2 regions of the Rhodococcus sp. NPDC058521 genome follow, and region 1 is predicted to be linked to the other one. Evidence: riboswitches for the same ligand, from Rfam matches in the RefSeq annotation. Region 1 holds a riboswitch; the other holds the start of a gene.
The links. Region 1 has a riboswitch for thiamine pyrophosphate ahead of ACFWO3_RS19955 (TenA family protein). Riboswitches for the same ligand answer to the same signal wherever they lie in the genome.

Region 1 (4,181 bases):
GGGGTTCGCAATGGTCGCGATGGCGTTCCTCCCACCCCTGTGGGTGATCCTCCTGCTGGCCGCACTCCAAGGCTTCGTGTTCGGGCCGGTGGGCCCGATTGTCAACTACGCCATGCAAACACGCAGCCCGGAACACATGCGCGGCAGGGTGGTCGGCGTGATGACGTCCACGGCCTACGCGGCCGGACCGCTGGGATTCGTCTTCGCCGGGCCGATGCTCGACCGACTCGGCATACAACCGACGTTCTTTGCACTGGCCATTCCCGTCGTGGCCCTCGGACTGGTCTGCCTCGGATTCTCGAGCCTGCGGGGGCTCGACCCCGAGACCGACGCTGTCAGTTGAAGCCCATGACCTCTTCTCCCCACGCCTCACGCAGTACCTGATCCGGGTCGCCGACCACGGCATCCGCGGTATCGATCAGCAGGGTGTTTCGGGTCTGCTCGTCGTACGGCGGCCAGTGCTTGGAGGCGTCGAGAGCGGCGGGAACCCCGTGTGCGGCGAATGCGAGCCACCGTCGCTGCATTCGACCCGACACATCCAGTGCCGCCTTGCGTCCACCGATCCAGAAGGTCGGGTCCACGTTCAGCGTCCCGAAATTGCCGAATACATAGGGCAATTCCGTTGCGTGCCCGGCCCCAACCCGGGCGGCCTTCAACATCGGTGTCGCATGATCGAAGCGATACATCCATGTCGGCGAATGACGGCTGTGCGCGTCGGCCACCCACAGTGCCGGCATCCTGAAGGCCGCGTCACGAGACATGGCCAGTGCGCCACTCGGTTTCGCCCGATCCGGATATGCGGACAGGATGTCGGCGAGGCGCGCTGCAGACAGTTCGGGGTGATCGGCGGCAATAGCGCGCAACATCTCCTGGACCGCGTCGGTACTCACCGGCAACAACGGCGACTTCATGAACTTGAAGATGGACGCCTCGTCCTTGTTCGACCCGATGATCAACGGGATTCGGTGCGACAGTCCCTTCTGGAACGCCGCCACCGGATACTTCGGAACGAAGTCCCGGTCCACCACCGGCGCCATCGCCAAGGTGCCGGGAATTTTGGTCGGCACCTCTTCCACCAGGGTGTCCCCTGCGGCGACGATCTGTTCGATCGGCAGTTCTCGCAGTTCCTGCGCCCGGTCGCGGTCCAGGTCGAGGATGCCGAGAAGGCGCTCCGCGACGCTGGCCGCACGTTCACTTCCGTACACCGACGTCGCAGGTGGGCTCTGTGCGATGACCCGATGGAAGAGCCCCTCTGCGCTGGGACACGTCATGAGTGTCGTCAGCGAACCTGCGCCGGACGACTCACCGAATGCGGTCACGCTGTCGGGATCGCCGCCGAAGTCCGCGATGCAGTCCCGCACCCACTCGAACGCGGCCACCTGGTCTCGGAGACCACAGTTCGTATCGAAGACCTCGTCTCCGGTCGAGAACGACGACAGGTCGAGAAATCCGAGTGGCCCGACGCGGTAATTGATGGTCACGACCACGACATCGCCGCGCTCTGCGAGCAGACGTCCGTCGTAGATGGCCTGGGCCGACGAACCGAGACAGTAGGCGCCCCCGTGGACCCACACCATGACCGGCCGTTTCTTGCCGTCCGGGAGAGGTGCCCACACGTTGAGCGAGAGGCAGTCCTCGTCGTACTTCAGATCCTCGTCGATGGGGACGGCGGTGCTCGGTGCCTGTGGCGCCATGGGACCGAACTCGCGTCCGTCCAGCACACCCTCCCACCGGTCTGGTGCAACCGGCGCACGGAACCGCAGCCTCCCGATCGGCGGGGACGCGTACGGGATGCCTTTCCACGCATACACTGCGCCTTCACCCGACTTCTCAGCATATCCGCGAACGTCCCCATCGCGGGTATGCACGACATGAGTGACGTCGGACGAGGCTGGTTTCACGTGCGAATCTCCTAACGCGAGGCGTACAGGAATCTTCCTGCAAACCTACCAATTCCGGGACGTGCGAGAGAGCGTGCGAGCGAAGGACTGTTATTGTCTCCACGTTCTGACACGGGGTGCTCCGCACATGCGGGGCTGAGATCACACCCGGGAACCTGCTCAGGTAATGCTGACGAAGGGATGTCGAAGAAGTGAACAGTTCTGCCCGAACGAAGGTGACGGAATCTCCCCGTTTCACCGATCGCCTGTGGGATACGGCGAGCGTGGTCCGCGCCGGAATAGACGACCTCGAGTTTCTCCGGCGTCTCGGTGACGGCACCCTCCCGCTCGACGTGTTCCGCACCTATATAGAGCAGGACCTGCTGTACCTGACGGAGTACGCGAAAGCCCTTTCCATCGTTGCCGCGCACGCCCCGACCGCTGATGCAGCCGGGTTCTGGGCCGGCGCCGCCGTGGAGTCGGCAACGGTCGAGGCAGCCCTCCACAAGGACCTGCTCACCAGCGGCACCCTTCCTGCCTCGGAGCGTGAGCCTGCGCCGACGCCGGCGTGCCTCGCTTACACCTCCTATCTGACCGCGACTGCCGCCACCGAGCCGTATGCGGTAGGTGCTGCTGCCGCGCTTCCCTGCTTCTGGATCTACGCCGACGTCGGGCGGCGGCTCGCAGCGAGCGCACACGAGGTGCTGGAAGCGGACCCTGCCCACCCGTACGCACGGTGGGTGACCACCTACGACGCCGAAGAGTTCCACGTCGAGGTCGCCAAGGCGCGTGCCCTCGTCGACGAGGCTGCAGATGCATCGACCGATGCGGTCCGCGATGCCATGACCCAGGCGTTCGTCGTCGCAGCGCGGTACGAACTTATGTTCTGGGACGCACCCCTGAACCCACAGAACTGGCCAGCGTCGTGAGGGCGACGACGCTGCGTCGAATCGCAGTGGTCGCGGCGGTTGCTGTTGCGGCCGTGGGTGTTCTCACCGGCTGCGGAACCGGGCAGTCGGCGAACACCATCCGTTTCGCGCTCGATTGGACGCCCAACACCAATCACACGGGCCTGTACGTGGCTCTGCAGCAGGGCTATTTCGCAGATGCCGGGCTCGACGTGCAGGTATTGCCGTACAACAGCACCTCCCCGGATACCCTCGTGGATTCCGGCAACGCCGAGTTCGGGGTGGGGTTTCAGAGCTCGTCGACGTTCTCGAAGGCTGCCGGCGCGGAGACGGTGTCCGTCCTGGCGCCCTTGCAGCACTGGGCCACCGGAATAGCCGTGAAGGCGGACAGGCCGGGCATCACTCGCCCCCGTGACCTCGACGGAAAGATCTTCGCAGGCTTCGGTGACGCCGACAGCATCGAGACACTGCGGCAGATCATCAGAAACGACGGGGGCAAGGGCGAATTCCAGACGGTCACGCTCGGCACGTCCGCATACGAGGCCGTGTACTCGGGTGAAGCCGACTTCACCGTGTCCTTCTTCGCCTGGGAGGGCATCGAGGCCGAGCACCGCGGAACCCCGATGGCCTACTTCGACTACACCGATTACGGCTTCCCCGATGCGTACGCACTGATCATCGAGGCGAATCGGCCGTGGTTGGACGCACACCCCGAGCAGGCCCACAAGTTCGTCGAGGCCCTGCAACGCGGCTACCAGTTCGCGGCCGACAACCCCGACGAGGCGGCGAAAGACGTGATCGCGGCCAATCCCGGCGCATTCACCGACGAAGACCTGGTGTACGAGAGCCAGCGAATGCTGTCGGCGGACTACATGCGCGACGACACCGGCCGAGTCGGTCCCCAGACGGTCGAGAAGTGGACCGGCTACTCGAAGTTCCTGTTCGACCACGGTCTTCTTACAGGACCGGACGGCGCGCCTCTGGACGCAGAACCGGACTGGTCGACGTTCTTCACCAACGACTACCTGCCCGCGGCCTGATGTCCGTCCGCACGATGCGTCGGGCCGGCGAGGACGCTGCTCCAGCCATGCAGGGGTCGCGGCTGGTTCGAGTGGCAGTTCCCGCGGTGATCGCCGCCGCCGTGCTGGTGGCGGTGTGGCAGGTGTACGTCATGGTGTCGGGAATCCGACCGCAAGTACTGCCCTCCCCGTTACGGGTGATCGAACAGGGTTGGTCGGACAGGGACAACCTGGCCGTACACGCCTCCGCCACATTGGAAGTGACCCTGCTCGGGTTCGCGGTGTCCCTGGTGTGCGCATCGGTATTCGCCGTCACGGCCGACTTCTCTCCGTGGCTGCGCCGGGCTCTGTTGCCGCTCTTCGTGATCTCGCAG
Region 2 (4,181 bases), on a different contig from region 1:
TACCCCAGGCAGGTGAGCTCCAACGGCAAGTCCCGGGACGAGGCCCTGGCCGCGACACTGTGGGACCTGCCGGAGGAGCTCACCGGGGTCACCTACCGATTCGTCTGAGGGAGGCGTCGGTCAGTCGTCGGTGACTTCCAAGGCGACCTCGATGTTGCCCCTCGTCGCGTTCGAGTAGGGGCACACCTGGTGGGCCTTCTCGGTCAGGGCGAGAGCTTCGTCGTGGGGGAGGTGCGGGAGCGAGACCTCGAGCGTGACGGTGAGGCCGAAGCCGCCGCCGTCGATCGAGCCGATGCCGACTCGCGCCCCAACCGAGGAATCGGAGATGTCGGCCTTGTCCTGGCGGCCGACCAACTGCAGAGCGGAGTGGAAACACGCTGCATAGCCGGCTGCAAAGAGCTGTTCGGGGTTCGCGCCGTTGCCGCTGCCACCCATCTCGGTGGGAATGGCCAGGTCCAGATCGACTCGACCATCGGTGGTCCGGGTGTGTCCGTTGCGGCCTTCTCCGGTCGCGAGAGCTTCGGCGGTGTAAAGGACGTGCATGGTTTTCATCCCTTTCGGTTGGGTGGTACCGGGGTCAGTGTGCATCGCGCAGGGATGCGGTGACGCGGTTCAGAACGTCACGAAGAAAGGTCATTTCGCTACTCGACAGGCCGGTTGCCTCGGCAATGGCAGCCGGGATGTCGGTGGCGCGCTCGCGAAGTTCCGAACCGGACTTCGTGAGGTGGATGTGGACGCGCCGTTCGTCCGAGCCGACGCGTCTACGTTCGACGAGTTCGAGCGATTCCAGGCGTTTGAGAAGCGGCGACAACGTTCCGCTGTCGAGGTGGAGACGGCCTCCGATGTCTCGGACTCCGATTCCGTCCTCCTCCCAGAGGACGAGCAACACGAGGTACTGAGGGTAGGTGACGCCGAGACGGTCGAGCATCGCCCGGTAGGTGCCCGTGGTGGCCCGGGACGCCGAATAGAGGGCGAAGCATACTTGCCGGTCGAGTTCGAGTTCGTTGCCCACACCCACGATGGTAGTGCACAATTGAATTGTGCACAATCAATATTGTGTCGAGCGTGACCGGATTGCGCGGCGTACCGTCGACGCAGTGACGATTCGCCTTGGATACCAAATGCCGAACTTCAGTTACTCCAACTCGGTCGCGGACCTGTTCCCGACCGTCATCGCGCAAGCCCGGGAGGCCGAATCCGCGGGATTCGACACAGCTTTCGTGATGGACCACTTCTACCAACTACCCGGTCTGGGCGCCCCGGAAGAACCGATGCTCGAGGCGTACACGGCTCTCGGCGCGTTGGCGACGGCGACCGAGAAGATCCAGTTGTCGGCTCTGGTCACCGGAAACACCTACCGCAATCCGCCGATGCTGGCGAAGACGGTGTCCACGCTCGATGTCGCGAGTGGCGGTCGCGCGATCCTGGGTATCGGCGCCGGCTGGTACGAACTCGAGCACCAGCAGTTCGGGTACGAGTTCGGAACGTTCACCGACAGGTTCGAGCGGCTCGACGAAGCACTGCAGATCATTGCGCCGATGCTGCACGGCGAGCGGCCGACCTTCGACGGAAAGTGGTATCACGTCGAGAACGCCATCAACGAGCCGCGTTTCCGTGACAACCTACCGATCATGCTCGGCGGTGGCGGCGAGAAGAAGACGTTCGCTCTCGCCGCGCGTTTCGCCGATCACCTCAACATCATCTGCAATACGAGCGAACTGACGAGAAAGCTCGATGCGCTGGACGCACGGTGCTCGGAGGCGAACCGCGATCGCTCCGCTCTCGAAACGAGCTACCTGGCCTTCGTCATCATCGACGAGGACGGCGACAGGGCAAGGCGGCTGCAGCGGGAGTACCTCCTTCGTCAGGGTGTCGACCTGTCCACCGCATCCGAAGAGGAGCGGGCAGCGGCAACCGATCGTCAGTTCTGTGGTGCGCCCGACGAAGTGGCCGAGCAATTGCAGACGCGGGTGCTGGACAAGGGCATCGACGGAATCGTCCTCAACCTGGTCGTCAACGGACACGAGCCGGGCATCGTGGGACTGGCAGGTCGTACCGTCAAGCCCCTCGTTGCCTGACCCCTGTTCGTGCATACTGTCGGGAGTGACACGGGGTGCCGTCCTTCCTGCGGCTGAGAACACACCCGTCGAACCTGATCTGGCTGATACCAGCGAAGGGATGTCGCGGTGGTGCGGCGTACGCATTTCACTTCTGCGGTTTCGTTTCGCTGACCGAACAGAAGGACAGAGATGCAACTCGACGAGCAGACAGTATTGGTCACCGGCGGGGGGCGGGGACTCGGCTCGGCCGTGGCCCGCGCTTTCGGTCGTGAGGGCGCCCGGGTGGTCGTGAACTACCGTCGCAGCCGGGAATCGGCCGAGGCATTTGCAGCCGAGTTCGGGAACCGCGCGGTCGCAGTCCAGGCGGACGTGACGGATGCGGAGCAGGTGGCCGGATTGTTCGCCGCCGCCGAGAAGCACTTCGGTGGCCCGGTCACCACCGTGGTCAACAACGCGTTGGTCGACTTCTCGTTCGACGGTGACGCGCGAGCCAAAGCCGATGTCATCGGTTGGGATGCATTCGACACGCAGCTACGCGGCAGTGTGAAAGCTGCGCTCCACACAACACAGGCTGCGCTCGCGGGGATGCATGCAGCCGGGTTCGGCCGCATCGTGAACGTGGGGACCAACCTCTTTCAGAATCCGGTGGTTCCGTACCACGATTACACGGCGGCGAAGGCGGCCGCGCTGTCACTGACGCGGACCCTGGCTGCGGACCTGGGGCCGGACAACATCACGGTCAACATGGTTTCGGGCGGGCTGCTGCGCACGACCGATGCCAGCGCGGCAACACCCGAGGAAGTCTTCGATCTCATCGCATCGAGCACCCCGTTGCGGCGGGTGACGACCCCGGACGAGTTCGCGGATGCGGTCCTGTTCTTCGCCTCCCCGTGGGCGAGGTCCGTGACGGGCCAGAACCTCGTCGTCGACGGCGGCTTGGTGAAGGACTGACATGACCAGGCGACTGCACTTCAACGCTTTCCTGTTCGGATGTGGTCACCACGGTGCTGCGTGGCGCCACCCGGAGTCCGAGGTGGAGCGGCTCGCGGACATCTCCTACTACGAAGATCTGGCCCGCACTGCCGAACGTGGTTGTCTCGACGCGGTGTTCTTCGCCGACGGACACTCGGTCCGCGATCCTGCGGGTGGCGGGGTGTGGTTTCTCGAGCCCCTCACGGCGCTGTCGGCGGTGGCTCGGGCGACAGAGAAGGTCGGTTTGGTGGCAACGGTGTCGAGCACGTTCTACACACCGTTCCATGCGGCCCGCATGTTGGCCTCGCTCGATCACATCAGTGGCGGACGGGTGGGCTGGAACGTGGTGACGTCGATGTTCGACGCCGAAGCCCGCAATCACGGTCTGGAAGCGATGCCGCCACATGCGGAACGCTACGAGCGGGCGGAAGAGTTCGTCGATGTTGCTTTGGCACTGTGGGATTCGTGGGAAGACGGCGCAATCGTGGCGGATCGCCGCGGACTCTTCGCCGATCCGGACAAGGTGCACGCCATCGATCATCGAGGGAAGAACTTTCTCGTCGACGGACCACTGAACGTGCCGCGCGCGCCGCAAGGCATGCCGGTCCTGTTCCAGGCAGGTGCTTCGGAACAGGGGCGGGCTCTTGCGGTACAGCGCGCCGAAGGGATCTATGCGGTTGCCTACGACCGAGAGTCGGCGCATTCGTACTACTGGGATGTGAAGGAGCGTGTGCGTCGTGAGGGCCGTGATCCGGTCGGTGTGACGATCATGCCGGGTCTGGTCACCTACGTCGGGTCCACGATGGACGAGGCCCGCCGCAAGAAGGCGGAACTCGACGCACTGTTGCCGGTGGAGCAGTCGTTGCGGCAGTTGTCGACGTTCGTTCAGCAGGACTGTTTCGAATGGAATCTGGACGCACCCGTGCCTGCGCTGCCACCGCTGGCCGAGTTCACGGGTCCGCACGGACGCTACGACACCATTCTTCGGATCATTCGGAAGGACGAGCCGACGGTTCGGGAATTGCTTGGGACGCTCGCTGCCGGCGGCGGGCACGCCACGATGATCGGCACGCCCGAGTCGATTGCAGACGAGATAGAGGACTGGTTCGGTAGCGGTGCGGCGGACGGGTTCAACCTGATGCCGCCGCT

Region 2: it holds a riboswitch for thiamine pyrophosphate, as region 1 does, so the genes downstream of both, ACFWO3_RS07030 (3-oxoacyl-ACP reductase) here and ACFWO3_RS19955 (TenA family protein) in region 1, are expected to answer to the same signal.

What each region holds. Positions count from the first base shown of each region.
Region 1 is NZ_JBHXNL010000016.1:78,228-82,408, forward strand. Features, by position in the region: gene ACFWO3_RS19945 (MFS transporter) at 1-343, shown strand, start outside; gene ACFWO3_RS19950 (carboxylesterase/lipase family protein) at 336-1,901, opposite strand; TPP riboswitch at 2,004-2,099, shown strand; gene ACFWO3_RS19955 (TenA family protein) at 2,093-2,809, shown strand; gene ACFWO3_RS19960 (ABC transporter substrate-binding protein) at 2,806-3,828, shown strand; gene ACFWO3_RS19965 (ABC transporter permease) at 3,843-4,181, shown strand, end outside.
Region 2 is NZ_JBHXNL010000003.1:137,273-141,453, reverse strand. Features, by position in the region: gene ACFWO3_RS07050 (oxidoreductase) at 1-108, shown strand, start outside; gene ACFWO3_RS07045 (organic hydroperoxide resistance protein) at 121-543, opposite strand; gene ACFWO3_RS07040 (MarR family winged helix-turn-helix transcriptional regulator) at 578-1,012, opposite strand; gene ACFWO3_RS07035 (LLM class F420-dependent oxidoreductase) at 1,098-2,078, shown strand; TPP riboswitch at 2,100-2,196, shown strand; gene ACFWO3_RS07030 (3-oxoacyl-ACP reductase) at 2,250-3,011, shown strand; gene ACFWO3_RS07025 (LLM class flavin-dependent oxidoreductase) at 3,013-4,181, shown strand, end outside.